DNA from 3 places in the Nocardia brasiliensis ATCC 700358 genome. Region 3 is predicted to be linked to each of the others. Evidence: riboswitches for the same ligand, from Rfam matches in the RefSeq annotation. Region 3 holds a riboswitch; each other region holds the start of a gene.
What was found. Region 3 has a riboswitch for cobalamin ahead of O3I_RS22040 (methylenetetrahydrofolate reductase). Riboswitches for the same ligand answer to the same signal wherever they lie in the genome.

Region 1 (7,480 bases), 2.2 Mb from region 3:
CGACGCTGAACATGCCCTGCTTGTTCTTGTTGATCATGACGGTGACAACGACCTCGTCGAACTGGGCCGCGGCCCGGGTGAAGACGTCGATGTGTCCGTTGGTCACGGGGTCGAAGGACCCGGGGCACAATGCTCCAGCCATGGTCAGACGCTATCGTGTCGACCCGCCGCACACCACAGCGGGTGCGCCAGGCCACACCGCGGCTATTCGAACGTCGCCGACTCGATCCGCGTCTCCCCGTATTTGCGCGGCTTCAGCGCGGAATACCCTGCGGGCCAGACGATCTCCGGTGACCGGATGGATCGCTCCACCACCACCAAGGCGTCCGGGCGCAGCCAGCCGCGGGTCAGCGCGCGCAGATCCGCGAGCACCGCGTCGGTCTCGACCGCGTACGGCGGATCGGAGAGCACCAGGTCGAATTCGCCCGCACCACCCAGTGCCAGCACCGACGACACCGTGCCGAGACGCAGTTCCGCACCGGGCAGTCCGAGGTCGGCGATGTTGCCGCGCACGATCGCCGCGGCCTTGCGATCGGATTCGACCAGCAGCGCGTGCGCGGCGCCGCGCGAGAGCGCCTCCAACCCGAGCGCCCCCGACCCCGCGTAGAGGTCGAGCACTCTGGCGCCGTCGAAGTCGATCCGGGCGTCGAGCGCGCTGAACAGCGCCTCGCGCACCCGATCGGAGGTCGGGCGGGTACCAGCGGGCGGCACCCGCAGGCGCCGCCCGCCCGCCGTCCCGGCGACGATCCGCGTCATTCGGCCGCGGACTCGCGCAACGCCAGCTCGATCAGCAGATCGCCGCCTTCGACCTGCTGCACCTGGCCGATCGCGACCCGGCCGACGGTGCCCGCGCGCGGCGCGGTGATCGCGGCCTCCATCTTCATCGCCTCGATGGTGCCGATGGTGTCCCCGACCGCGATCGAATCGCCTTCGGACACAGCCAATGTCACGACTCCGGCGAACGGGGCGGCGATGTGGCTCGCGTTGCCCTTGTCCGCCTTCTCCGCGGCCGGGATCTCGCTGGCGATGGACCGGTCCCGCACCGCGACCGGGCGCAGCTGCCCGTTGAGGATGCACATGACCGTGCGCATGCCGCGCTCGTCGGGTTCGGAGATGGCCTCGAGGCCGATCAGCAGCGTGACACCCTTCTCCAGCTGCACGCGGTGTTCCTCACCGTGGCGCAGGCCGTAGAAGAACTGGTTGGCCGAGAGCCCCATGGTGTCGCCGTACTTCTCCCGGTGCGCGAGGAATTCGGCGGTGGGCGCGGGGAACAGCAGCCGGTTGAGGGTGGCCCGGCGCTCTTCGGAGCTGCCCGCCAGCCCTGTCTCGTCCGCGGCGGTGAGCGGGGTCTCGGGCTTGGCCGGGCCGCGGCCTTCCAGCGCGCGGCTGCGGAACGGCTCCGGCCAGCCACCCGCCGGCGTGCCGAGTTCGCCACGCAGGAAACCGATCACGGAATCGGGGATGTCGAAGCGACCGGGGTCGGCGGCGAAGTCCTCGATGTCCACACCGGTGCCGACCAGGGACAGGGCCAGGTCGCCGACCACCTTCGAGGACGGCGTCACCTTCACCAGCCGGCCCAGCAGCCGGTCGGCCGCAGCGTATTTGGCCTCGACCTCTTCGAACCGGTCACCGAGGCCGAGCGCGATGGCCTGCTGGCGCAGGTTCGACAGCTGACCGCCGGGGATCTCGTGGGTGTACACCCGGCCGGTCGGGGCGGGCAGCCCGGATTCGAACGGCGCGTACACCTTTCGCAGCGCCTCCCAGTACGGCTCGAGATCGCACACGTTCTGCAGGTTCAGTCCGGTGTCGTGCTCGCTGTGCGCCGCGGCCGCGACGATCGCGGAAAGCGCGGGCTGACTGGTGGTTCCGGCCATCGCGGCGCTGGCACCGTCGACCGCGTCGGCGCCGGCCTGCCAGGCGGCGAGGTAGGTGGCCAGCTGACCGCCGGGGGTGTCGTGGGTGTGCACGTGCACCGGCAGATCGAAGTTGCTCCGCAGGGCCTTGACCAGAGTCGCCGCGGCGGGAGCGCGCAGCAGTCCGGCCATGTCCTTGATCGCGAGCACGTGCGCGCCCGCGTCGACGATCTGCTCGGCCAGTTTCAGGTAATAGTCCAGGGTGTACAGGGTTTCGTCCGGGTTGGACAGATCACCGGTGTAGCTGAGCGCGACTTCGGCGATGGCCGTGCCGGTTTCGCGCACCGCGTCGATCGCCGGGCGCATCTGGTCGACGTTGTTGAGCGCGTCGAAGATGCGGAAGATGTCGATGCCGGTCGCGGTCGCCTCGGAGACGAACGAGCGGGTCACCTGCTCCGGGTAGGGCGTGTAGCCGACGGTATTGCGGCCGCGCAGCAGCATCTGCAGGCAGATGTTGGGCACCGCTTCGCGCAGCAGAGCCAGGCGCTCCCACGGGTCCTCGTACAGGAACCGCAGCGCCACATCGTAAGTCGCACCACCCCACGCCTCGATGGACAGCAGTTCCGGCGTCAACCGCGCGACGTGCCCGGCGACGCCGAGCAGGCCGTTGGTGCGCACCCGGGTGGCGAGCAGGGACTGATGCGCGTCCCGGAAGGTCGTGTCGGTGACGCCGACCGCCGCCTGAGCGCGCAGATCCCGCGCGAAACCCTCAGGGCCCAAACGCAACAGCCGCTGCCGCGAGCCGTCCGGGGGCGGCACCGACAGGTCGATGGCGGGCAGTTTGTCGTGCGGGTACACCGTCGTCGGCCGTTCACCGTGCGGCTTGTTCACGGTGATGTCGGCCAGATAGTTCAGAATCTTGGTGCCACGGTCGGCCGAGCCGCGCAGCGTCAGCAGTTGCGGCCGCTCATCGATGAACGAGGTGGTGACCCGGCCCGCCTTGAAGTCCGGATCGTCGAGTACCGCCTGCAGGAACGGAATGTTGGTGGTGACGCCGCGGATGCGGAATTCGGCCAGCGCCCGCCCGGCCCGCGCGACCGCGGCCGGGAAGTCGCGGCCGCGGCAGGTGAGCTTCACCAGCATCGAGTCGAAGTAGGCACCGATCTCCGCGCCGAGGTTGGCGCCGCCGTCGAGCCGGATGCCCGCGCCGCCGGGCGTGCGGTACGCGGTGATCCGCCCGGTGTCCGGGCGGAAGCCGTTGGCCGGGTCCTCGGTGGTGATCCGGCACTGCAGCGCCGCGCCGCGGATGGTGACCTTGTCCTGGCTCAGGCCGAGATCCGCGAGTGTCTCGCCGGCGGCGATGCGCAGCTGCGACTGCACCAGGTCGACGTCGGTGATCTCCTCGGTCACCGTGTGCTCGACCTGGATACGCGGGTTCATCTCGATGAAGACGTGATTGCCTCGCTCATCGAGCAGGAACTCCACCGTGCCCGCGCAGCTGTAGCCGATCTCCTTCGCGAAAGCCACCGCGTCGGCGCAGATGCGGTCGCGCAGTGCGGGATCCAAGTTCGGTGCCGGTGCGAGCTCGATCACCTTCTGGTGCCTGCGCTGCACCGAACAGTCGCGCTCGAACAGGTGCATCACGTTGCCGTGCTGGTCGGCCAGGATCTGCACCTCGATGTGGCGCGGGTTCACCACCGCCTGCTCGAGGAACACCGTCGGATCGCCGAAGGCCGATTCGGCCTCGCGCGAGGCGGCCTCGATCGACTCGCGCAGCTGCGCGGGCTCGGCGACCCGGCGCATGCCGCGCCCGCCACCACCGGCGACCGCCTTGACGAAGATCGGGTACTCCAGCTCCTGCGCGGCCGCGAGCAGTTCGTCCACGTCCGCGCTCGGCGCGCTGGAACGCAGCACCGGCAGGCCCGCGGCCTTGGCGGCGGCGATGGCGCGCGCCTTGTTGCCCGCGAGCTCGAGCACCTCGGCGGAGGGGCCGATGAAGGTGATGCCCTCGCGGGCACAAGCCGCCGCGAGGTCCGGGTTCTCGGACAGGAAGCCGTAGCCGGGGTACACCGCGTCGGCGCCCGCCGACTTCGCCGCGTCGATGATCGCGTCGATCGAGAGATAGGCCCGGACCGGGTGCCCTTGCTCACCGATCTGGTACGACTCGGCCGCCTTCATCCGATGGACCGAGTTGCGGTCCTCGTACGGGAAGACGGCTACCGTCCCCACGCCGAGTTCGTAGGCCGCACGGAAGGCCCTGATGGCGATCTCGCCGCGGTTGGCGACCAAGACTTTCGTGAACATTGGCCTAAGGTACCCGGCTGCGCGCATCTCACAGACACTGATGCAGCCTTCGCAGGGATCTTCACAACAGCACAGGGCAACGCTGCGAAGTTGCGTTCACCGGGCCGTCACAGATCCGGCCCGCCGCCGAGCTATGCCCAGCGCAAGGTCCGGTGCCGCAGCCCACCGCGGAACTGACCGACGGCGAGACCGAACATCAGCCTGCGTTCTTCGGCGACCAGGCCACCGGTGAACGGCACCCGCACGATCTGCGACAACACCGCCCGCAGCCGGATTTCCGGCAGGCAGTTGTCGGTACTCCCTGGTGACGCGCCCGGGCACACCACCGCGAGCGGCCTCGGCCTATGCTGGTACGCGCAGCTGGTTCACCGATGCGCGCGAGATGGAGCCCCGACGACGCGCACGGAGCCGAGTTCGGCCGCCCGGAAACGGGGGGCCGGGCGAGAGGGAACCCGGTGGGAATCCGGGACTGTCCCGCAGCGGTAAACAGGAACGAATGCCGTCACGAGCACTGGGTACCCCAACCCGGAAAGCGACGGTTAGTAGGTCGGCCGACAACGGCCGGTGCCTGTGAGTCCGAAGACCTGCCAGCCGTGCCGGGTACGCCGTATCCGGCGACCACCGCCTCGTGGATTTGGGCGTGCGGTTGCACCAGTGCTGCAGTGTCGGGCTCCCTTCGTGGTCGGCCGGCTCGTCAGCCGGTGACCGCGCCGCCCGTATGGCGATGGTCCACGACTCAGCACTGGAGAGACATCGTGACTGTTGTACATCAGACACCGTTCACCGCAACGGTTCTCGGGCTACCACGGGTGGGGCCGCGACGTGAACTCAAGCGGGCCACCGAATCCTACTGGGCCGGCAAGATCGACGCCGATCAGCTGCACGCCGTCGCGCGCGAGCTGCGGCAGGCCCAGCTTGCCGAACTCCAAGCGGCAGGCCTGGATTCGATTCCCGTCGGCACCTTCTCGTACTACGACCAGGTGCTCGACACGGCCGTACTGCTCGGCGCGCTGCCACCGCGGGTCGCCGGCATCGCCGACCCGCTGGATCGGTACTTCGCGGCCGCGCGCGGCAACGAGACCGTCGAGCCGCTGGAGATGACCAAGTGGTTCGACACCAACTACCACTACCTGGTGCCGGAAATCGGTGCGGACACCGCGTTCTCGCTGCACCCGGAGAAGCTCCTGGCCGAGGTGCGCGAAGCACTGGACCTGGGTGTCGCGGCCCGGCCGGTGGTGATCGGTCCGGTCACCTTCCTGAAGCTGGCCAAGGCCACGGGCGGCGCGGCGCTGGACCGGCTCGCCGAACTGGTGCCGCTCTATCGTGACCTGCTCGCACAGCTCGCCGCAGCCGGCCTCGGCTGGGTCCAACTCGATGAGCCGATCCTGGTCACCGATCTCACTGCGGCCGAAATCGAGCTGGTGCGTAGCACTTACGCCGAACTCACCGCCTCGGCGGAGCGTCCCGCGATCCTGGTGGCGACCTACTTCGGGCACCCCGACGCCGCGCTGACCGCGCTCGCGAGCACCGACGTCGAGGGCATCGCGCTCGACTTCACCTCCGGCACCGATGTTTCCGACGTCGCGGCGGTGCCCGCGCTCTCGAGCAAACTGCTCGTCGCCGGCGTGGTCGACGGACGCAACGTGTGGCGCACGGACCTCGACAAGTCGCTGACCACCCTCGGCACCCTGCTGGGTTCGGCTGGGTCGGTGGCGGTTTCGACGTCGAGCTCGCTGCTGCACGTGCCCTACACCCTGGCCGTCGAGACCGGGCTGGACGACGCGCTGCGGTCGTGGCTGGCGTTCGGCACCGAGAAGGTCGCCGAGGTGCGGCTGCTCGCGACCGGCTTGACCCAGGGCACCGAGGCGATCAGCGCCGAACTGACCGACACCCGTGCGGCACTGGCCTCGCGCCACACCGACCCACGACTGAACGACGCACAGGTCCGTGCCCGGCTGGCCGCGCTCGGCCCGGACGCCGTCACACGCGCACCCGCCGAGGAACGCCGTGTGCTGCAACAGGATCGGCTGCAGTTGCCGCCGCTGCCGACCACCACGATCGGCTCCTACCCGCAGACCTCGGCGATCCGGGTAGCCCGGGCCGAGCTGCGCAAGGGCGAGATCGACCAGGACGAGTACGTCCGCCGGATGCGGGCCGAAGTCGCCGATGTCATCGCGCTGCAAGAACAGCTGGGCCTGGACGTGCTGGTGCACGGCGAGCCGGAGCGCAACGACATGGTGCAGTACTTCGCCGAACAGCTCGACGGCTTCGCGGCCACCGAGCTGGGCTGGGTGCAGTCCTACGGCACCCGCTGCGTGCGGCCGCCGATCCTGTTCGGCGATGTGGCGCGCCGCACGCCGATGACCGTCGACTGGATCAGCTACGCGCAATCGCTCACCGACAAGCCGGTCAAGGGCATGCTCACCGGGCCGGTGACCATCCTGGCCTGGTCGTTCGTCCGCGACGATCAGCCGCTCGGTGATTCGGCGCGTCAGGTGGCACTGGCCATCCGGGACGAGACGGTGGACCTGCAGGGTGCGGGCATCCGGATCATCCAGGTCGACGAACCCGCACTGCGCGAACTGCTTCCGTTGCGCAAGGCGGATCAGCAGGCCTACCTCGACTGGTCGGTGCAGTCGTTCCGGCTGGCGACCGCGGGGGTCTCCGACGCCACCCAGGTGCACACGCACCTGTGCTATTCGGAGTTCGGCGAGGTGATCGACGCGATCGCCGGCCTGGACGCCGACGTGACCTCGATCGAGGCGGCACGCTCCCGGATGGAGGTGCTCGACGATCTCAACGCGGCGGGCTTCGATCTCGGGGTGGGGCCGGGTGTCTACGACATCCACTCGCCGCGGGTGCCCAGTGTCGAGGAGATCACCACCTCGTTGCGGGCCGCGCTGAAAGCCGTTCCCGCCGAACGGCTCTGGGTCAACCCGGATTGCGGACTGAAGACCCGCGGCCAGGCCGAAGTGGCAGCGTCACTGCGCAACATGGTCGCCGCCGCGGCCGCGGTGCGCTGAGCACCGCGATCACGCATTGACAGCGCAGCGCCTCCTCCCGGTTCGGGAGGAGGCGCTGGGCCTCTTTCAGAGGTCGAAAGCCTTGTTGATGGCACCCATGTCGAAGTAGTCGCGCCAGGCGGTGATCGCGCCGTCGGATACTTCGAAGACGCCGGTGACCGGGAGCGGAATCGCACGGTCGGCGGTGCGCAGGGTGTCGGTGCGCTCGTTCATGACCAGGTTGCCGGCCGCGACCTGGTGGTGGATGTCGAAATCGACGCCTCGAAAGGTGGCCAGGAATCCGACGAGGAAATCACGGAT
Region 2 (7,480 bases), 3.2 Mb from region 3:
GCCGAACTGCGCGCCGCGGGCCTGCCGATCCCCCACCGCTAGCGGGTCAGGTCCGGCTCCCGACGGACAAGGACCAACCCGCTCGAGTATCGGGGGCGGCGCTCGAGGCGGTCAGCGCGAGGGTGGTGTCGGCGAGACGATCGAGCACGGCGCGTTGGTGGCTGATCAAGATGAGGGACAGGCCATCTCGGCGCAATTCGTCGAGCAGATCGATGATGGTTTCCCGGGCCCGCACGTCCAGGGCGGAGGTTATCTCGTCGCAGATCAGGATGCTCGGATCGGCGGCGAGTGCGCGGGCGATGGCGACTCGCTGTTGCTGCCCACCGGACAGTTCACCGGGGCGGCGGGCAGCCAGGTTCGGTTCGAGCCGAACGGATTCCAGCAGTCGGATGGTCTCGCGGGCGGCGGCTTCGGGCGTCATCCCGCGCAGCAGGCGCAGCGGCCTGCTGATCTGAAAACCGATGCGGTAGTAGGGGTTCAGCGACGTCGCGGGGTTCTGATAGACCAGCTGAATCGCGCGCCGCTGCGTGGTGGTCCGCCGATCCACGTCGGGCGCCAACCGGACGCCGTCGAGTTCGAGCAGGCCGTGCGCGGGCCGGTGCAGGCCGGCGAGCACGCGGGCCACGGTGGTCTTGCCCGCACCCGAACGGCCACTGAGGGCAAGGCATTCGCCGGGTTGCAGCGAGAAGGACAGGTCGGCGGCGACCGCCCGAAAGTGCCGGCGGTGCCCGTGCCCGGCCGTCAGCTGCTCGACGCGCAGCACCGGAGGGGCCGCGAGGTTCCGGGTGGGCGACCGTGAACCCACTGTGTAACAAGGTCTTTCATCGCGGAGCGGCGCGAACGAGCGAACGCGTCCCTGATCGAATTCCAGCACGTCGTCGATCAGCTCGGCCAGGGACGAGACCTCGTGCGTGATCACCAGCAGGGTGATCGTGCTGTCCTGCCTGATCCGGCGCAACGTAGCCACCAGTTCGTCACGGGTCTGCGCGTCGAGCCCGGTGGTCGGCTCGTCGAGCACGAGCAGCGCGGGCTCGCCGAGCAGCGCCATCGCCAGCAGCACCCGTTGCTGCTGGCCGCCGGAGAGCTGGTGCGGGAACCGGCGCCGGAAGCGGCGGTCCGCCGGTAGGCCGACGCGGCGCAAGGCCTGCCCGACACCGTCGCCTGAATCGCCGTGCAGCCGGGCGATCTCGCGGATCGCGGTGCCGATCCGCAACGAGGGATTGAGACCGGACGCCGGGTCCTGCGGCACATATCCGGTTGACCGCCGCTCCCCTTGTGCCGCACCGACTTCGATCGTTCCTTCGGCCCGCAGCCCGGCGGGCAGCGCACCGAGCACCGCGCGGGCGAACGTCGTCTTGCCCGCGCCGGACGGGCCGATCACGGCTACGCCGCGGCCGGTCTGCAAGTGAACCGAAACATCGTGCAGCAAAAGGTTATCCGCGCGATCCCACACCGTGAGCCGATCCACTCGCACACCGGAAGCGCCGGCCCGGCTGGGGGATACCACCTTGCCCCGCGGCGCACGCTGCGCGCCGAGCATACGATCCACCACCAGGTTGATCGACACCACGAGCACCATGATCAGTAACGCCGGTGCGAGCACCGCCCACGGCTGCCGCCCGAAGCCGGGCCGGTTCTCGGTGATCATCAACGCCCAGTCCGCTGCGGGCGGGCGCAGCCCGAGCCCGAGGAACCCGCTCACCGCGACCATCGAGATGGTCATCGACATCCGTACACCCGCATCGGCCAGCACCACCGACCGCAGATTCGGCAGCACCTCGACCAGTGCGAGCCGCCACAGGGGTTCGCCCCGGGCGCGCGCGGATTCGACGTAGCCGGTACCCGCGAGTTCCAGCACCGCGGTGCGCACGATGCGGATGATCCACGGCACCGACGCCAGGGTGGTCGCCGCGACGATCGCGGCGGGCCCCGCGCCGATCGCCGTCGCGAGCACCGCGAGCAGCAGGAACCACGGCACGACGACGATCGCGTCGACCGGCCGCATGATCCAGCGGTCGGCGCCGCGGCGCAGCCCCGCGACCAGGCCGAGCCCGAGTCCGAGGCTGTAGGCGACGAGCAGCGCCAGCCCGGCGATCGCGACCAGCGACAGGCCACCGTGCAGGACCCGGGACAGCACGTCGCGCCCGACCACGTCGGTGCCGAGCAGATGGCGCGCGCTCGGCGGCTGGAACGGCCGGCCGTGCGCGGCGGTCGGTGCGTACGGCGCGCAGAGCGGACCGGCGAGCGCCACCAGCAGCACGGCGAGCGCGATCACCGTCCACCCCGTCCGCAGTTGCCTCATCGGCCCGCCACGATCTGTTGCCGCGCAAGCGGACTCACCAGCAACGCGAGCAGGTCGGCGAGCAGGTAGACACCGATGCCGAAGGCCGCCAGCAGGACGGCCGTCGACTGGACGAACGGAAAATCACGAGCGGAGATGGCGCGCAACAACTCCTGCGACAGGCCCGGATAGACGAACAGCGTCTCCACCACGGCCACGCCGCCGATCAACCCGACCACCGAACCGGCCAGGGGATGGATCGACGCCGAGACCGCGTTGGGCGCGACGTGCCGCAAGAACAAGCGCGCACCACCGATTCCGTTGAGCCGCGCGGTCAGAATGTACTCACTGGCCATCACCTCGGCGGTCTGGGCGCGCACCATGCGCACCGGGTGTGGCGACAACCCGATCAGCAGACAGGTCACGGGCAGCACGAGGATCTCCGGTCGCTCCCAGACGCTGGTGCCGGTCGGCAGCAGCGAGACGGCGGGTAGCAGATGCAGAGTCAGCGAGACGGTCGCCACCAGCAGCACACCGGACACGAACGACGGCACCGACTCCGCGGTGAGCGCGGCGACGCTGATCACCCGATCGGTCCGCGAACCGGCCCGCGCGCCGGCCGCCAGACCGAGCCCGATCGCCAGTGGCACCAGCAACGCCGCGGTGAGCAGCGCCAATGTCGCGCTGTTGGCGAATCTGCCGAGCAGCACCTCGCGCACCGGACGCCCGGAGATCAGCGAATCGCCGAAGTCGCCCCGCGCGAAATCGCCCGCCCACTCCGCGAATCGGACCGGCGCGGGCCGGTCCAGGCCCAATTGGGCACGCAGCGCGGCCAATTGCGCGGGCGCCGGATCGCCACCGCCTTCCCGGGACAGGATGACGGTGGCCGCATCGGAATCCAGCGTCTCGAACAGACCGAACACGATCAGGGCGACGCCGAGCAGCACGGCGATGCCCGCGCAAACTCTAAGTGCGACATAGCGAAGCACGACCGTCAGCGGGCCAGCCAGGTCGTGGCGTAGTTCGCCCAGTCGTCCGTGCCGGGTACCCCGTTGCGCACGCCACGCACGAACGGCCTGGCCGCGTCCGGTCGTTTCGCGAAGCTGTGCAGGATGTAGCCGCCCTCGTCCCAGAGCGATTGCTGCAGTTCGAGGTAGAGCCGGCGGCGGAGCTGCGGGTCCATCGCCGCGCGCGCCGCCGCGAACTTCGTGTCCCACTCCGGGCGCTGCCAGCCGGTGCCGTTGCTCGGCGAGGTACTGGTCATGGTCTGGCCGTAGAAGTAGTCGAGACTGTAGTTCCACCAGCCGATGTGGGTCAGTGGGAACTTTCCGCTGACCTGGGAGAAATAGGTGTCGGCCGGCACGGATTCGAGGCGGATGGTGATCCCCGCCGCCTTCGCCTGCTCGGCGTAGAGGGTCGCGGATTCGAGCATGCCCGGCATGCCGTCGGCGGTTTGCAGTGCGACCGTGAGGTTTTCCTTCCCGGCCGCGCGCAGCAATTCACGGGCCCGCTGCGGGTCGTAGGTGCGTTGCGGCAGCGAATCGGCGTAGAAGGGCGCGCCTTTGCCGTACACGTCGTTGCCGACTTCGCCGTAGCCGTAGTACACCGAGTCGACCATCGCCTGCCGGTCCACCGCCAGCCGCATCGCCTGCCGTACGCGCACGTCGTCGAACGGCGGGATATCCACCCGCATCTGGAAGGCGCCCATCAACCCGGCGGGCGGCACGATCACCGAGACGTCCGGATCGCTGGACAGATTGCTGGCCTGCAGGTACGAAACCTCGTGCACCACATCGGCCTGATCGGAGAGGAAGGCGTTCACCCTGGCCTCGGTCTCGGCGATCTGGATGATCTCCACCTCGTCCAGCAGGGCCGGACCGTCCCAGTGTCGCTCGTTGCGCCGCAACAGCGTTCGGTCACCGGGCGACCACCGCACCAGCGCGAAGGGTCCGGTGCCCACCGGCAGGGTGCGCTCGTCGAAGGTGGTCGTGCCGTCCTTGACGATGTAGCAGTACCAGCCCGCCAGCACCGAACCGAAGTCCGCCAGCGGCGTTTTCATCGCCACCACCACGCCGAGATCGCCGTCGGCACGCGTCCGGGCCATGTCGACCATGGCGAGGTCACCGGAGGACTTGCGCGCCGGGTCCAGCATGCGCGTGAAACTCCACAGCACGTCCCGGGAGGTGAGAGGTGTGCCGTCGCTGAAGAGCACGCCCGGACGCAGGGCGATCCGCCACTCGCTGCCATCGGCATTGGGCTGCAACGATTCCGCCAAGCGGTACCGCAGGGTGAGGTCGTTGTTGTAGGCCACCAGCTTGTCCCACACGTTCTTGGAGACCGCGCCGCCCGCCGAACTGCCCGCTTGATGGGGGTCGAGCACATCGGCGGTCGCCGACCGTCCCGCGATCGCCGTGCGCAACCGCCCGCCGGGCCGGGGTGGGCCATCGGGTGCGTCGCCGGGGTTCGCGCCGCTATCGCAGCCGGTCAGCGCCCACGCGCCGCCGACCGCTGCCAGCGCGGTCGCACCCAGTAGTAACCGCCGCCGCCCGAATGCGGGCGCGGTCGATGTGGAGTTGTGCATCGCCATCCTCGTGGTGTTCGTCCCTTACCGCGGCGCAGGTATCCTGGCTCCCGATTCGACGCGCACCGCCGGCCTTCCAACCTGGGCAGGTCGTGGCCATGAACTGGCGGTTTGCTCCTCGGTGACAGTTGCGGGACAGCCCCGGATTCGCACCGGTGTTCCCTACGCCGATCAGAACGTTACAAGGCCCGGGCCGCGAAACCGCAGCTTCACCTCGGGATTCGCCACGACTCGGCGAGTTCGGCTTCCCTAATAAATATTTTGGGGTTACCGTGGAGCGTGCCGGAGCGTGTACCGGCAGCCACGATGGCCCCGCGCCGCTACACCCCGGCGCGGGGCCACCCCGGTCTATCCCGCAGGACGCGTGAAGCGGAGCGTGACGAGCTGGAAAGGCCGCAGCCGCAGGCGAACTCCGCCCGATTCCGCAAGTGCCGGACCTTCGCCCGGCAGCGGCCGTTCCAGCAGATCGCACGCCTGGTGGCCGGTGGTCTCGAAATCCGGGGTGACCAGGGCGTCGGCCCGCCCACCGTGCGCTTCGTAGAGGCGCAGGACGATATCGCCGCTGCCGTCATCGGCGAGTTTGACCGCGCTGGTCACCACCGCGTCGTTGTCGACCGTGAACAGGGGCGCGACCGGGTCGGCGACGCCGGCGGTCGGGCGGGCGAGGTTGATGCGATAGCCTGCGGCGACCGCGTCCCCGATCGAGGCGCCCGGCAACAGAGCGTGCCGGAAGTCGTGGGTGCCGTGATCGGTCTCCGGATCGGGGAACCGCGGCGCGCGCAACAGCGAAGCCCGCACCGTTGTCGTCGTCCCGCCGTCGGGCCGGACGGTCCGGGTGACGTCGTGGCCGTAGGTGGAATCGTTGACCAGCCCGACACCCCAGCCGGGTTCGGCGAAGTGCACGAACCGATGATTGCAGGCTTCGAACTTCGCGTATTCCCAACTGGTATTCATGTGCGTGGGCCGGTACAGGTGCCCGAACTGGGTCTCGGACGCGTAGCGGTCGGCGTGGATGTCCAGGGGGAAGGCCAGTTTGAGGAATTTCTCGGTCTCGTACCAGTCGACGCGGGTGTCGATGTCGAGGCTGCGCGCGCCCGCGCGCAACGTGAGCGTCTGCTCGATCTTGGACGAACCGAACGAGCGGCCCACCCGCACCACCGCATCGATCGGCGAATCCGTCTCCGCCACCACGAAATCCGTGTCGGTGAGATCGGTGACCCGGTTCCGGTAGAACAGATCGACATCCCAGGCGTCCCACGAGTTGGGCAGATCCGGATGCAGCTGCAGCAGGTTCGCAGGTGTCTGCGGCGGCAGCGTCTCGCGCTGCTGGGCGCGGTCGAACACCGACACCACCAGACCGCGCGCGTCGATCTCCACCCGCAGCAGGGCGTTGTCCAGCACGAACCCGCCGTCGGCCCGCTCGACCACCGTGCCCGGCGCCGCCGGCTGCTGCGGTCCCGCACCGCCGGCGGGCACCGCGCACCAGGCGTGCGGCGCGGGGTTGAAGACATTCGGTCCCGCCCGATCGCCGCCGAGCTGCCGGTGCGCCTGTTCGATGAGCGCGGTCAGCTCCGCGGTCACCGCCGCGTGCGTGCGCTCCGCTTCCCGATGTACCCAGGCGATCGACGAGCCGGGCAGGATGTCGTGGAACTGGTGCAGCAGCACCGTCTTCCAGAGCCGGTCCAGCGCGTCGTACGGGTACTCGGCCTGCTTGCGCACCGCCGCCGTAGCGGCCCACAGCTCGGCCTCGCGCAGCAGGTGTTCGTTGCGCCGGTTGCCCTGCTTGGTCTTCGCCTGACTGGTGAGGGTGGCACGGTGTAGCTCGAGGTACAGCTCCCCCACCCACACCGGCGGGTTCCGGTACTCCGCCTCGGCCCGCGCGAAGAAGTCGGCAGGCTTGTCCCACAACACCTTCGGCGAACCTTCCAGGTCCTTCATCCGGGCCGCCTTGGCGATCATCTCGCGCGTCGTCCCGCCGCCGCCGTCACCCCAGCCGGTCGGCGCGAGCGACATCGACGCCCGTCCCTTGTCCTTGAAATTCCTTGCGGCATGGGCGATCTCACGACCTGCCATGGAGCAGTTGTAGGTGTCGACGGGCGGAAAGTGGGTGAAGATGCGGGTGCCGTCGATGCCCTCCCACAGGAAGGTGTGATGCGGGAACTTGTTGATCTGACTCCAGGAAATCTTTTGTGTCAGCAGCCATTTGGATCCGGCCGCTTTGATGATCTGAGGCAGTCCGGCGGCGAACCCGAAGGTGTCCGGCAACCACGCCTCTTCGTTCTCGATCCCGAACTCCGCCAGGAAGAACCGCTTTCCGTGCACGAACTGACGCGCCATCGCCTCGGAACCCGGCATGTTGGTATCCGCCTCGACCCACATCCCGCCCGCGGGCACGAACCGCCCTTCGGCCACAGCCGCTTTGACCTTCGCATAGACCTCCGGGCGTTGCTGTTTGACGAAGTCGTACTGCGCCGCTTGCGACATCGTGTAGACGAACTCGGGGTCATCGGCCAGCAGCGCAGTCATGTTCGCGGTGGTGCGGGCCACCTTGCGGACGGTCTCCCGCAGCGGCCACAGCCAGGCCGAGTCGATATGCGCGTGCCCGACCGCCGAGATCC
Region 3 (7,480 bases):
GCGGCTGGCAGCAGGCGCGTCGCGATCGGGTCGCGCGATTGCTTGCCGCCCAACCTGATTCGTGGTGCCCCGACCAATACAACAACCCGGACAACGTCGACGGCTATCAGTCGCTGGCCTTGGAACTGCTCGCCCAGCTCGGGCACATCGACGTCCTGGTGTGCTCGGTCGGCACCGGCGGCCATTCGGCCGGGGTCGCGCGGGTGCTGCGCCGATTCCAACCGGACCTGCGCCTGGTCGGCGTGGACACGATCGGGTCGACCATCTTCGGACAACCCGCGGCGAGCAGGCTGATGCGCGGGCTCGGCTCGAGCATCCATCCGGCCAATGTCGACTATCCGGCCTTCAGCGAGGTGCACTGGGTGGCCCCGCACGAAGCGGTCTGGGCGGCACGAACATTGGCCTCGACGCACTATTGCAGCGGCGGCTGGAGCGTCGGCGCGGTGACCCTGGTCGCGGGCTGGCTGGCGCGCACCCAACCGGCCGGCACCCGGATCGCCGCGGTGTTCCCGGACGGGCCACACCGCTACACCGACACCGTCTACAACGACGAATACTGCGCCGAGCACGGGCTTTTCGATCAGCCGGTGCCGGCCGAACCCGACCTGGTCGACGATCCGCACGCACAGGTGGTGCGGCACTGGACGCGCTGCACCACCGTCGTCGCGCCGACCACGGCGCTCGCCCGATGAGCGGATGGTGGCGCCGCTGGGCCGCTTTCGACCGGCCGAGTCAGGTGCTGATGGTCAACCAGTTCGGCATCAATCTGGGTTTCTACATGTTGATGCCCTACCTCGCCGCGCATCTGTCCAGCGGACTCGGGATGGCGGCGTGGACGGTCGGTCTCGTGCTCGGCGTACGGAATTTCGCGCAGCAGGGCATGTTCCTGGTGGGCGGCACCCTCGCCGACAAGTTCGGTTACAAGCCGCTCATCGTTGCGGGATGTGCCTTGCGCACCGCGAGTTTCGCGCTGCTGGCACTGGCGGACACCTTGCCCGCCGTGTTGATCGCCGTGGCGGCGACCGGCTTCGCGGGCGCATTGTTCAATCCGGCGGTGCGCGCCTACCTCGCCGCGGACGCCGGGGCCGAACGCCGGGTGGCGGCCTTCGCGATGTTCAATATCTTCTATCAGGCGGGCATTCTCGCGGGGCCGCTGGTGGGATTGGCGTTGACGGCGTGGGATTTCCGCGTCACCGCGGGGGTGGCCGCGGTCGTGTTCGCCGTGCTCACCGCCGTTCAGCTGCGCTGGCTGCCCACCCGCGACCTCGACCGAGCGGACGACGGTGCGTCGGTGCTCGCCAATTGGCGTACGGTGCTGCGCAATCGACCGTTTCTGTGGTTCGCGATCGTCATGGTCGGCTGTTACGTGCTGTCCTTCCAGGTCTACCTGGCGCTGCCGCTGCAAGCCGGAATCGTCAGCGGCTCAGCGCAGTCCGGTACCGGGCTGATCGCGGCGATCTTCGCGGTCAGCGGCGTCGTCGCGCTCGCCGGCCAGCTGCCGGTGACCAGCTGGCTCGCGCGGCGCGGCGGCTCCGGTCGCGGGCTGGTGGTCGGCATGGCGATCATGGCCGCCGCGTTCGTGCCATTGCTGTGTGCACCGAACACGGGGGTGCTCGGCGGCAAACCGGTCGCCGTGGCCGCCCTCCTGCTCTGCGCCGCACTCCTCGCCCTCGCGACGGCGGCCGTATTCCCTTGCGAGATGGACACTGTCGTCTCACTCGCGCGCGGCCGGATCGTGGCCACCCACTACGGCTTCTACAACACGATCGTCGGCACCGGCATCCTGCTCGGCAATCTCACCACCGGTGCCCTCTTCGACGCGCTCACCGACGCCGGTCGCCCGGCCCTGATCTGGGCCGTCCTCACGGTGATCGGCGCCGCCTGCGCGCTGGCCCTGTGGACGCTGAACCGGTCCGCGCCGCCGACCCCGGCACGCGTCGAGGTCGCCGCACGCCGCTGACTCACCGCACCCCTTCTGATCCACCGCACCCCGCCTGGCGCAGCGGGTGCGGGGACTCGGAAGGGGTGCGGCTGCTTCGGATCGCCCCGGCTACTCGGCGGGGTGGGTGTGCAGGACGCGGAAACGCTCCGGTCTGGCCGGGTCCCGATCGACGACCTGGATCGGCGCACCCGCCCACTGCCAGACATTCAGGCCGGGTACGCGCGCGAAGCGGATCGACCCGCGGGTGCCTTCGACGGCCACGCGAGCCCACGACGCCGCGACCTCGGCACCGGGCGTGCGCAGCACCTCGGCGAGGACGGTGATCGTGTCGTAGCCCTCCAAAGCGACGAACAAGGGTGCGACGCCCAACCGCGCACGCAAGCGGGGCTCGACTCGATCGCCGAGGACGCTGAGCCGCTCCGGCAGGTAGCGCAGGAACGGAATTCCGGCTCCGGCGGCACCCAGCGCCTTCGTCCATTCAGGGAACTCCGGCTGCCCGGCCGGGGCGCCGAGCAGAATGTCGTCCAGGCGCGAATCACGCCGGACCGCTTCGACGATCGGCACGGCCGGGTCCGGGTGGCCGACCAACAGGAGCAGGGCGGTCGCGCCCTGCTCGATCAGCGCGTCGCAGAGTGCCGCCGGGGTGTGCACTCGGGCATCGAACTCGAGCACGGCACCGCCGCGGGACGCGAAGGACTCCCGCAGAATCCGCGTCCCCGCAGCCCAGTAGACGCTGGGTTGAATGGCTACCGCGATGCGGTCGCGGCCTGCGCGGACCAGGAAGTCCGCGTAGGTCTGCCAGCCGAGAGATTGAGGTGGGGCCAGCCGCGCGACCCGGTCGGTCGGCTGCTCGACGAGTTCGTCGAGAACCGCGGACGAGCACAGAAACGGCAGGCCGAGCGCGTCGGCTCGAGCGGCCGCGGCACGCGCGACCACGCTGTGATATTCCCCGGCCAGGGCCGCCACGTCGAGGCGAGCGAGTTCGTCGACGGCCGCGACGGCCCGCCGCGGATCCGCCGCGGTATCGCGGACCACCAGTTCGAGCGGTCGCCCGAGGATCCCACCCGCGATATTGATGTCCTCGATCGCCAGCTCCAGCCCGGCGAGCAGGTGTGCGCCGGCTTCGACCCAGCCGGGCCGGGTGCGGGGAACGAGAGCGCCGATCCGGACGGATCGCGGTGCCGGGCGCACCTGGGTGACCATGCCGGGTATTTCACCCACGACCGCCGATCGCAGGCAACCGAATTACCGCAGGCGCGCGTCGGCACCGGCACACGGGATGATCGTTTCCGTCGACGGCGGCAAAGGCCGTATGACCACGGGCTTACAGATCGTCCACTCTCGCTGTCCAGGATCTCGGCCTGGCGCGGCCTCGAAACTGAACGCGACGATGCCTCCGAAGACCAGCGCCAAGGCCGCCGCCGCCCCGAGTATCGGGCGGACCAACGGAAGCCTGGATTGCCGAGCCAGCTCTCGCGCGTGTCGACGGTGCGATCGCGACCACCACCAGATCAGTAACAGTTCCCTCATCGCGCAGTCCTGCCCCTCGCCTATATGAACTGAATCGCGCTGGCGAGCAACGTGTTACGCGACGCCACCGGCCCGCAGCCTGCGGTCGATCCGCAGCGGCCCATGCGTCGGTTTTTCGTTTTTCGGCTGGCGCTACGGCAAGACTTCGTTATCGGGACAGACGCCACCCCTCGGTGACTGGGACGCTGAACTGAGCGACGTGTCGAATGAGGGCGTTCAACCAGGAGCAGTGCCTCACGGCGAACTCGTCGCATACGGAAGGTTCCCCATGACCATCCAGTCTCCTGCCGCCGCCCGCCGAACTCGCCCACGTCGCGCCCGCGGAAACGATTCCTACGATGGCATCGAGCCAGTGCTGGCAGAACTGGCGGACTTGCCCGGCGGCTCGCCCGAGTACGAGCGGCTGCGCGCCGAGATCCTGCGGCGGTGCCTACCGCTGGCCGAGCACATCGCCCGGCGATACACCGGCCGCGGCGAGAACTACGACGACCTGTTCCAAGTCGCGAGCCTGGGACTCGTCGCCGCCGTGGACCGCTACGACCCGGCCCGCGCGACACCGTTCCTCGCCTTCGCCGTCCCGACGATCATGGGCGAAGTCCGCCGCCACTTCCGCGATTTCGGCTGGTCGGTGCGAGTTCCACGGCGCACCAAAGAAATTCAGCTGATGCTCACGCCCGCGGTGGAAAGACTCTGTCACCGGCTGTCTCGGATGCCCACCGCCCTCGAACTCGCCGTCGAACTCGACGTCGATCTGCTCGAGGTGACCCAGGCGATGCTCGCCGCCAACGCCTACACCAGCGATCCGCTCGACACCTCGGCGCACGACAGCGACAACGACTACGCGCCGAGCGCGGCCGACCTGCTCGGCGCGGAGGATCCGGGCTATCAGCTGACCGACGACGCGCTCGCCATCGCACCGCTGCTGGACGAACTTCCGGCCCGCGAACGGCTGGTCCTGCATCTGCGGTTCTTCCGCGGACAGACCCAGATCCAGATCGCCGAACGGCTCGGCGTCTCCCAGATGCAGATCTCGCGCATCCTCACCAAGACGCTCACTCAGCTGCGCGAAAGCGCACTGCCGGATGGCGATTGACGTCGAGCGCAACCAGATAGTCGCGGCCACAGCATGTTTGAACGCCGTGCAACGGGGCTTACGGTGGGAAAGACGATCGGGACGGTAGGTATGAAGACCAAAGAGATCACCGTGCGGGTGAAAAAGGGCCAGTGGCGCGACCTCAGCGCGGCGGCCGACTGCGCGGGCATGCGCGTCGAGGACTATATCCGCTGGAGCGTAAAGCTTTTGGCGCTGCAATCCCGGCCGGACAGCAACCCGCACCCGGCGTCCACCGCGCGCCCCGAGCCGCGTCGGCGAGCGCGTGCCGTGCTCGATCGACCCGAGTCGACGGCGTGGGAGGAGTGCTTCGCGGAGCAGCTGTCGCACCGTCTCGAACAGTTCCGCGACGATTGACACCCCGATGCCGCGGCGGCGAACCGCGCACCCGGTTCGCCGCCACCCGCGGCCGCGGCCGGCCGAGCGCAACCATGGAGAAATGTGCTCAGTTGTTCAGGGTGGTGTGCGGGGATCGACCGTAGATCCGGCGGTAGGACGCGGCGAAGCGACCGGAGTTCGCGAAACCCCAGCCGATGGCGATGCCGGTGACCGTCGCGCCGTCGGCGGGCACGCAACTGTCGAGTTCCTGATGGGCCCCGCGCAGTCGCAGGCCGCGCAGATAGGCCATCGGAGTGGTGTGCAATTCCTGCTGGAAGGCCAGTTGCATGGATCGCACCGACACGAACCCGGCCGCGGCGATATCGGCGATCCCGACCTCTTCACGCAGGTTCGCCTTCATGTACGCCACCCCCAACCGCACCGAATCCGCCGCCGCGCTGACCATTGCGGGCTCCGGCACGGGCAGTTCGGCGACGGGCAGGACGGCGTCGACGCAGGCCGCCAGATACTCGGCCGCGGGGTCGGTCAGGCCCAGCGCGACGGTCGTCGCCTCAACGCTGCGCTGATGCTCGAGCACCGTACGCACCAGGCGGACGGCCGCCATATCCGGGGCGGGCCCGGCGAAGCCGGGGGCGGTCACCACCCGCAGGAATTCCTCGATCGCCGGGATGTCCCGGCCGTCGAACCTCGTGCTCGTCATTGCCTCACCATCCGATCAACCCCCGAACGGTCGCCTCGGCACCTCCCAAGTTCCGCACTGTCCACCCTACGCATCGCCGTCACGCGGCACGCGCTGTCGAAACTCCGCCGGTCGGCGCCACCGCGGCCCGAATGCCGCGGTCCACCAGACGCCGGTGCCGACGATCTAGGTGGTGACCTTCTCGTCTTCGAGCGACGCACGGATCTGCGCGCGCAGCTCCGGTCCGTCTTCGTGCCGATGCACGGAGATCGCGTGCTCGCTGGCGGCTCGCACGACTTCGTCTTCCTCACCGGCGATGGTGAGCGTGCAGTTCGTTTCGCTGGGGAACCTACGGCAGTCGGCTACTTTTCTCGTCATGGGACGAGCCTCCTGAGAGATCAATATTGCTGGTCTCTACGGTAGACCTCCCAGGTCACCGGGGTCGCGAAAGTAGAAATCGGAGTGGGTGGGGCCGGGCGCGCTTGGCGCGCCTCGAGGTCGTCGCTTATATTCGCGAGCACAACTGGTTCGCCGGAGGTGGAGTCGAGGAGCCCCTGATCCACCGGCCGGTGTCGAGTTCGGGCCGCGTTCACGCGAACCCGGACGAGAGGGAACCCGGTGCGAATCCGGGACTGTCCCGCAACGGTGAATGGGCGCGCCCATGAGTCCGAAGACCTGCCGATTGTGCCGGGTACGCCGTATCCGGCGGTCGTCGCCTCGTGGATCGGGCGTAACGCCGAGTGGACCCGGGCACGGGATTGATGCTTCGAGGGCTCCGTCAGCGTTTCGCCCATTATGGGTGGTGGCCACAGGGCGCTACCACGGAGTTCATCAATGCTGAACCCTCACAAGAGTTTTCCCGCTCGCATCGCACCCGCGGTGCGCGGCGTGCCGTCGGTCGTGCAGAGCTTGCGCCTGCACTCGCGGCAGCGGGTGCCGTTCTCGGTGGAGTTCAATCCGCCCCGCGACGCCGCGGGGGAAGCGCGACTGTGGCGCGCGGTTCGCGAATTCGAGCGCATGCATCCGGCGTTCGTCTCGATGACCTACGGCGCGGGCGGTTCGACCAAGGACCGGACCGCGCGGATCACCGGCGCGCTGGCGCAGGAGACCACCTTGCTGCCGGTGGCGCATCTGACAGCGGTCGGGCACAGCATCGCCGAACTGCGCGCGCTGGTCGGCTCCTACGCCGACTACGGCATCCGCAACATTCTGGTGCTGCGTGGCGACCCGCCGGGCGATCCGCTCGGCGAATGGCACAAACATCCCGAGGGAGTCGAGTACGCCGAGGAACTGGTGCGGATCGTGCGGGATCTCGGCGACTTCAACGTCGGGGTCGCCTCGTTCCCGCAGCTGCACCACCGCTCCCCCGACCTGGACACCGACACCGCGTTCCTGGCCGCGAAACTCCGTGCCGGAGCGGATTATTCGATCACCCAGATGTTCTTCGAGGTCGACCATTACCTGCGTCTGCGCGACCGCCTCGCGGCCGCCGATCCGGAGCAGGGGGCCAAGCCGATCATTCCCGAGCTGATGCCCGTCACGTCGCTGCGCACCGTGGCGCGGGCGGAGGAACTCAGTGGTCGCGCGCTGCCCGAGCCGATCATGGCGCGACTGCTCCGGGCGGCGGGCACCGGCCCCGAGGAGAACCGCGCCGCGGTTCGTGAGGTCGGGATCGAACTCGCCACCGAACTCGCCCAGCGACTCATCGACGAGGGCGCACCCTGCCTGCACTTCATCACGTTGAACTTCGCCAAGGCGACCACCGAGGTGCTGACCAACCTGGGCTACGCGGTGACCGCCGCCCCGCTGAGCGCCTGATTCACCCGGCCGCGTGGGGGGACGTGGCGAAGTCCCGGTTCCGCGAGGACACTGAAGACGA

Region 1: it holds a riboswitch for cobalamin, as region 3 does, so the genes downstream of both, metE (5-methyltetrahydropteroyltriglutamate--homocysteine S-methyltransferase) here and O3I_RS22040 (methylenetetrahydrofolate reductase) in region 3, are expected to answer to the same signal.
Region 2: it holds a riboswitch for cobalamin, as region 3 does, so the genes downstream of both, O3I_RS07640 (ABC transporter substrate-binding protein) here and O3I_RS22040 (methylenetetrahydrofolate reductase) in region 3, are expected to answer to the same signal.

What each region holds. Positions count from the first base shown of each region.
Region 1 is NC_018681.1:7,136,687-7,144,166, forward strand. It holds gene coaD (pantetheine-phosphate adenylyltransferase) at 1-142, opposite strand, end outside; gene rsmD (16S rRNA (guanine(966)-N(2))-methyltransferase RsmD) at 205-756, opposite strand; gene O3I_RS31710 (pyruvate carboxylase) at 753-4,157, opposite strand; gene O3I_RS46885 (hypothetical protein) at 4,289-4,417, opposite strand; cobalamin riboswitch at 4,556-4,763, shown strand; gene metE (5-methyltetrahydropteroyltriglutamate--homocysteine S-methyltransferase) at 4,913-7,180, shown strand; gene O3I_RS31720 (limonene-1,2-epoxide hydrolase family protein) at 7,247-7,480, opposite strand, start outside.
Region 2 is NC_018681.1:1,721,950-1,729,429, reverse strand. It holds gene O3I_RS07655 (MerR family transcriptional regulator) at 1-42, shown strand, start outside; gene O3I_RS42450 (ATP-binding cassette domain-containing protein) at 47-2,302, opposite strand; gene O3I_RS07645 (ABC transporter permease) at 2,299-3,270, opposite strand; gene O3I_RS07640 (ABC transporter substrate-binding protein) at 3,276-4,862, opposite strand; cobalamin riboswitch at 4,882-5,064, opposite strand; gene O3I_RS07635 (alpha-mannosidase) at 5,211-7,480, opposite strand, start outside.
Region 3 is NC_018681.1:4,960,948-4,968,427, forward strand. It holds gene O3I_RS22000 (PLP-dependent cysteine synthase family protein) at 1-692, shown strand, start outside; gene O3I_RS22005 (MFS transporter) at 689-1,960, shown strand; gene O3I_RS22010 (ABC transporter substrate-binding protein) at 2,051-3,163, opposite strand; gene O3I_RS22015 (RNA polymerase sigma factor SigF) at 3,741-4,565, shown strand; gene O3I_RS22020 (hypothetical protein) at 4,629-4,940, shown strand; gene O3I_RS22025 (helix-turn-helix transcriptional regulator) at 5,029-5,622, opposite strand; gene O3I_RS22030 (DUF1059 domain-containing protein) at 5,788-5,979, opposite strand; cobalamin riboswitch at 6,164-6,298, shown strand; gene O3I_RS22040 (methylenetetrahydrofolate reductase) at 6,436-7,419, shown strand.